Regions from separate parts of the Halobacillus sp. ABD4_316 genome, predicted to be linked through region 2. Evidence: riboswitches for the same ligand, from Rfam matches in the RefSeq annotation. Region 2 holds a riboswitch; the other holds the start of a gene.
What was found. Region 2 has a riboswitch for S-adenosylmethionine ahead of ACXAJH_RS02020 (sulfite exporter TauE/SafE family protein). Riboswitches for the same ligand answer to the same signal wherever they lie in the genome.

Region 1 (3,415 bases), on a different contig from region 2:
AATCCTTTCTTACGGGAGAGCCGTCATACAACAGGATGGCCGCTTCACTGGCGAGTCCGGAAACGAGCCACGGATACATCATCCAGGCGGTGTTGGTGTACCAGAACAACACATCATCCTGCTGAACATCACAGTGGAGCTGGTGTTCTTTTACATGCTGCAGGAGGGTGCCTCCGACAGAATGGACGATCGCTTTCGGAAGACCCGTCGTTCCGGATGTATATAAAATATACAGGGGATGGTTAAAAGAAACGGGTTGAAACACTGGCTCTTCGGCTTCATTGCGGCACAATTCGTCCCAGGATAGAGTATGGATGTCTTCAATCGACGTTTCTCCTCCGAACGTGACGACCGCGGATAGTCCTTCCAGATGCTCGGTCGTCTGCTTAATTTTATCTTCGATATCGAAGGGCTTCTGCTTATATTGATAGGAGAGTGCCGCGATCAATACTTTCGGTTTCACCTGACCAATGCGGTCGACGATTCCTTTTGTTCCGAAGTCCGGGGAGCACGACGTCCAGGTGGCGCCTAAGGATGTCGTGGCAAGCAGGGCGACGAGTCCCTGGATATCGTTCGTCGTGATGCCGGCGACACAGTCACCTTCCTGGACACCTAATTGTTTTAACCCTTCCTGGGCTTTGGCAACGGATTGTTTCAGTTCCTGCAGCGTGATGCTTCGGGTGAGGCCTTCCTCATTCGCTTCATAGGCCGCGATCCGGTCAAGCGAACCGCGCAGCAGGTTTTCAGCGAAATTCAAGCGGGCCTCCGGAAACCATGCACTATCCGGCATCGAAGGACCGGGAACAAACACACGGTCTCCCTTTTCTCCAATGATCCCTGCGTAATCCCATACGGCTGACCAAAACTCGGAAAGGTGGGAAACGGACCAGCGGTGGAACCGTTCATAAGGGAAAAGCGCCTGATTGGTATAGTCAGCAAAAGCTTTGATATGCGACTGTTCGATGCGTTCGTTTGATGGTTCCCACAGGTAAGGGGAACGCTGAGCGGTAATGGGTGTATTCATGGGACTTGTCTCCTTTCGAATTATGAATGGGGAACGTCGATCAACAGGGCCATCCCCTGGCCGCCACCGCCGCAAAGGGAAGCGATGCCTTTCCCTCCGCCGCGTCGTTTCAGTTCATGGGCAAGCGTCAGAACGAGCCGGAATCCTGTCCCGCCTAAAGGGTGGCCGAGAGCGATCGCGCCGCCGTTCACATTGACGCGGTCATAATCAATTCCAAGTTCCTGGCAGCTGGCAATCACGACACTGGCAAAGGCTTCATTGATTTCAAACAAATCGATATCGTCCGTGGTCAACTGGTGTTTGTCTAACAGCTTCTGAATGGCCTGTGATGGTTTGGTTTGTAAGCTCGGATCCGGTCCGGCAATCTCTGACCAGTCGATGATTTCCGCCAGAGGCTGTTGACCGAGGGCTTCCGCTTTTTCCTTCGTGGTAACGATCCCAACGCTCGCGCCATCCGTCATTTGAGAGGCATTGCCTGCGGTGATCGTGCCTTCGCGTGAAAAGGCGGGAGAGAGATTTGATAATTTTTCGGTTGTCGTCCCTTTACGGATGCCTTCATCTTCTGCGAGTCGTTCAGTAAAAGGAGCGATTTCCGGATCCAGCCAGCCATTTTCCTGAGCGTCTGATGCCCGCTGCTGGGAAAGGGCGGCGTATTCATCTTGTTCCTCCCGGCTGATGTCGAAGGAGCGGTTTTTCTCATCGGTGAGAGCTCCCATCGATACATCGCTCAAGGCGCACCATAACCCGTCGTTCAGTAAGGTGTCCTTCAGCAGGCTGTGACCAAGTCCGGAGGAAGCTCGGACAGGAGCGGTATGAGGAGCGTTCGTCATCGAGTCGAATCCGCCGACAATGTACAGCTCTCCTTCCTTCAATTGCAGCCTGCGAGAGGCGTCGGTAACTGTAGCGATGCCTCCCAAACAGACATTGTTCAGTGTGATAGCGGGCGTACCGATATCCACCCCCGCCTGATAAGCGGCCTGTCTCGCAGGATTTTGGCCGCCTCCCGCCTGAATCACTAGGGCGAGCAGGACACCATCGGCTTGTTTCGCGATCGGATTTCTCTCTAATAGAGCGCTCAGCGCATGAGACCCAAGTTCTCCTGCGGATTTCTTTTTTAAAGCCCCTTTCCACTTACCGAAAGGGGTGCGGATGCCGTCTAGAAGTACTGTCGTCATATATGGAACAACTCCTGTTTTTATAATAGTAAGAGCCCTCTTCACAAAAATAAGAAGAGGGCTCTCGGCTCTTCTTATCTTCCAGGATCATCTCCTGCAGGAATTAGCACCTTTTCAAGCGTCTGCTTGCTGGTTGCCGGGCGTCAACGGGCCAGTCCCTCTGCCTCTCTGGATAAGAAATCGGTATTCAATTGGAAACATATAAAACCTCTCTATCAAAGATAGAGAGGTTAGAGATTGTAAGCATCTCTTATCTTCCTGAGCATTCACTCAGTAGGATTTGGCACCTTGCTATGCACATAGCGGTTGCCGGGTTTCACAGGGCCAGTCCCTCCACCTCTCTGGATAAGATGTTCTTCCTTTATTTGGTTAAGTGCCATGTTAGCAGGGGAAAGGATAGGTGTCAATGGATTTGATAGAAAAGTTAGAAAATTCATTTTGTTCTGTGACTGGTGGTGAACGTGTGAACCGCTTTAACATTAGGGCTTGCCGATTCTTTCAATTATGCGGGGCACTTCACGAGAAAAATGAAGGCATCTATCAATTCGTCCATCATCCATTCTCCGATGGTTCCTGCGGCTACATAACGTTTCACTGATTAGATGATACCTTACAGGTAGAGCTGCTTTTAGATCTATGAGCAGAGATTTTAATAACTTTCGATATTCATAAATGGATAATGATTCAGCCTCTTTTGTCTTTATGAGATAATGGGTATGGTAATTACTGATACTATTCAATAAAGGAGTTTTACTATGCCGGAATATGTTGGTTACATCGGTACGTACACCAAACAGGAAAGTAAAGGCGTCTATCAGTTCACCCTTGATACAGATGCTAAGGAACTGAAAAACGTTCAGTTGGCTGCAGAACTGCAGAACCCTACGTACGTTACAGTAAGTGACGATCAAAAAAATCTTTATGCGGTTTCTAAAGACGGGGAAAGCGGCGGCGTCACGTCCTTTTCCATCAATAAAGAAACGAGAGAACTCACAAAATTAAACGCTCAGACAGCTGCGGGCTCTCCGCCGTGTCACGTGAGCGTGGATCATTTGAATAACAATGTTGTCACGGCTAACTATCATACAAAAGAAGTGGTCTCCTACCTGACGAATGAAGATGGATCGTTGAATCCTGCAGTTTCAATCGTGGAGCATGAAGGTACCGGCCCTCATGAGCGTCAGGAAAAGCCGCACATGCACTATGCAGGCTTTAC
Region 2 (3,415 bases):
TCGATTTCGATCACACCGTAGATTGCCCCATCTTTCACAAGAGCCGCTTGACCATGTAACGAACGGGCCTGCTCTTCAGAAACAGGCAGTGTGATCGGGAGACTCCAGGGAGTGCCGTCTTTCAAACGAAGATTTTCAACGACGTGATCATAATCTTCCCTTGTTAAAAATCCTTGAAGCGGACTGTATGCCCCATTAGCGATTAAATCGATATCACTCAACGCCATCGCATCAAGCTCGATCCTTTGTTCCGGAAGCGTATCCGGCTGTGCTGTAAAACGATTGATTAACTGCCCGCCATGCGGTTGAATAATGGACATCATTCATCTCTCCTTTATTGTTTCGTATCTCCCGCTGTGTGGAGTCCACACTCGGTTTTATCAAATCCCTGCCATCTTCCTGAACGGCCGTCATCCAGCGCTTTCGCTGTGCAGGGGATGCAGCCGACACTTGGATAGCTTTGGTCATGTAATTCATTGTAATCCAAGCTATTTAGTCGGATATAAGTCCATACGTCTTCCCATGTCCAGTGAATTAAGGGGCATACCTTGATGGACTGGAAGCGTTCGTCCTTGTTGACGAAGTTCGTATGACTCCGGCTTGCAGATTGTTCTCTTCTTAATCCCGACATCCAGGCCGCCGCTCCTGTCAGGGCTTCTTCCAGCGGTTTGATTTTTCTGATGGCACAGCATTGGTCGGGATTCCTTTTCCAAAGGGCCGGACCATATTCCTCTGCCTGTTCTTCCACTGTCAATTCCGGCTTTTTCATATGGATGTTCAAATCCGGATACCTCTTTTTCACTTTGTCTATCAAATCATAGGTTTCCTGGAAATGAAGTCCAGTGTCCAGAAAAACGACGTCGGCATCCGGCTGTGCCTTTGCAATGAAGTCAAGCAGTACGATCGCTTCAGCACCGAAGCTGCACGCATAAACGAGCTGTTTTCCATAATGCCCGTAAGCCCATTGAATCACACTCTCTGCCCCTTTGTGTCCATCATCAATATCCATATGAAGTAAAGGATCCCCGGTGAATGTTCCATATGTCGGTGCACTCGTATTCATAAGCTCCTCCTTTCTTATCTTCAACAAAAAAACCTTTCTTCTGATGGTAAGAAGAAAGGAGAGTCATTATACATGATTCAACCGTTCTTCTTATCCTTCCAAGTGTTGATCACCTGCTGGAATTGGCACAGCTTCTGTTCATGACGACAGATCCGTTGCCGAGGCTTCCAAGGGCCAGTCCCTCCACCTCTCTCGATAAGAAAAATGTTTCCAGATTTTGTTCAAAAGATTTGATTCAAATATTAGACCCGATTTAAAGATATGTCAACATGCATTTTAAATATTACTAGTTTTCTGTTTATTTTATTGTAAACCATTGACAAATCGTCATCCATGTTTTAGCTTTGAATATATTATTCATGTACTTAGGAATTCCGCTTTCAGCGCGGGCTACATATATCCTTATAAAGAGCCGGGGGAGGAAACTGGTCTGATGATCCCGCAGCAACCTCACATTGGAAAAGGTGCTCATTCCAGCAGACGGTGGTCTGAAAGATAAGGAGAGGAAGCTTGACCTCTTCTGGATGAAGAGGTTTTTTTGTGCCTCTTCATGGTTAAAACCAAGTAATCTTATGTGTTTAATCAAAAGGAGAGGTACGATGAAGAAATTACTTATATTTTCACTGGTTGGATTCTTTGCTCAATTGATGGATGGAGCCCTCGGAATGGGATTTGGTTTAAGCTCCTCCACCATCCTCCTCGCCTATGGAATGGCTCCGGCGGTGGCCTCCGCCTCTATTCATTTGTCCCAGATTGCTACAACGGCAGCTTCCGGGTTTTCCCATTATAAATTCGGCAACGTGGATAAGCGTCTCGTTTTGACTCTTGCTCTCCCCGGAGGGATCAGTGCCTTTGCCGGGGCTGCTCTGCTCAGCTGGATTCCAGGTGAGCTGATCCGTCCGTACATTTCCGTTTTTTTACTAGGGCTTGGCGTTTATGTGGTCATCCGCTTTTTACTGATGAATCGAGTGAAGCCCTTGCATACAGAAAAAAGACCATTTCGACGGCGCTTCTTGTTTCCCTTAGGTTTTCTGGGCGGTTTTCTTGATGCCGTGGGCGGCGGGGGTTGGGGGCCGGTAAATACACCTGTTCTCTTATCCAGCAAAGGAATCCTTCCCAGAAAAGTCATCGGCACCGTAGATACAAGTGAATTCATCGTTACTTTATCTGCTACGGCCGGCTTCCTGATCTTCCTTGGGTGGGAAGAGCTGAGCTGGATGCTTGTGCTCGCCTTTGTGATCGGTGGCGTTATTGCAGCCCCCCTCGCTGCCTGGCTTGTGAAAAAACTCCCCCCTCTCGTGCTTGGGGTAGCGGCGGGTGGATTTATCATTTTGACGAACAGCCGGACCCTGCTCACCTATGCCACATGGAGTGAACAGACCTTAGTTATCATCTACAGCCTGCTTCTTGCCGGATATGCTGCTGCCGTTATCTTCTCAGTTCGAAAATATATTCAACGGCACCGGCACCCGCAGACGGAAACACGGTTAAAAAAAGCGCAGTTCTAATGGAGAACTGCGCTTTCAGCTTATAGAATGACAAGCTTAGAAAACAAACCGCCAAGGCGTTTGTCTAATGGTCGATCAATATCCTCTGTGAAACCATTTCTTTCATCTCCGCTCCTGCATTCAGACCATAGACCATTACAAAAGGCTGCCGGGAAAAATCCCGACAGCCTGCGAACGCTGTTCTAAATCCAGAAGCGCTGCATTTTATTCGATAGAGAAGATATAGCTGTAAATCGGCTGGCCACCATGGTGGATTTCCACCTCTAAATCTTCAAAGGTTTCTTCCACATAAGCTTCCAGTTCAGCCACATCCTTATCGTCCACATCTTCCCCTGTAAGAATAGTAAGGATTTCATCTTCATCCTCATCAATCATCTGGTTCAGCAGTGTTTTCGCTGTTGTGAGGGCGTCTTTATCGGTAGCTGATATCTTCCCGTCGGAAATCCCCATAAAATGACCCTTTTCAATATCAAGTCCGTCAATCTGGGTGTCCCGGACGGCATAGGTAATCTGCCCCGTCTTCACTTCTGACATCAAACTGGTCATTTCTTCTTTGTTCGTATCGAGATCTGCTTCAGGATTGAAACCAAGCATAGCACTCATCCCTTGAGGAATGGTCTTCGTCGGGATGACAGCCACTTCCGCTTCCGCCATCTCTGCAGCCTGTTCTGCTGCCATCACGATGTTTTTGTTATTCGGAAGAATGAACACACGTTCTGCATGCGCTTCTTTAATAGCCTCCGATAAGTCCTGGGTACTAGGATTCATCGTTTGACCACCCTGGATGATTACTGTGGCTCCGAGGCTTTCGAAAAGTTTCTTCATCCCCTCGCCCATACTGACG

Region 1: it holds a riboswitch for S-adenosylmethionine, as region 2 does, so the genes downstream of both, ACXAJH_RS10355 (acetyl-CoA C-acyltransferase) here and ACXAJH_RS02020 (sulfite exporter TauE/SafE family protein) in region 2, are expected to answer to the same signal.

The regions. Positions count from the first base shown of each region.
Region 1 is NZ_JBSWZA010000002.1:674,262-677,676, forward strand. It holds gene ACXAJH_RS10350 (acetoacetate--CoA ligase) at 1-1,024, opposite strand, end outside; gene ACXAJH_RS10355 (acetyl-CoA C-acyltransferase) at 1,045-2,199, opposite strand; SAM riboswitch class I at 2,271-2,378, opposite strand; SAM riboswitch class I at 2,447-2,551, opposite strand; gene ACXAJH_RS10360 (lactonase family protein) at 2,955-3,415, shown strand, end outside.
Region 2 is NZ_JBSWZA010000001.1:360,718-364,132, reverse strand. It holds gene sat (sulfate adenylyltransferase) at 1-320, opposite strand, end outside; gene ACXAJH_RS02025 (phosphoadenylyl-sulfate reductase) at 335-1,063, opposite strand; SAM riboswitch class I at 1,151-1,265, opposite strand; SAM riboswitch class I at 1,463-1,565, shown strand; gene ACXAJH_RS02020 (sulfite exporter TauE/SafE family protein) at 1,663-2,571, shown strand; gene ACXAJH_RS02015 (DAK2 domain-containing protein) at 2,776-3,415, opposite strand, start outside.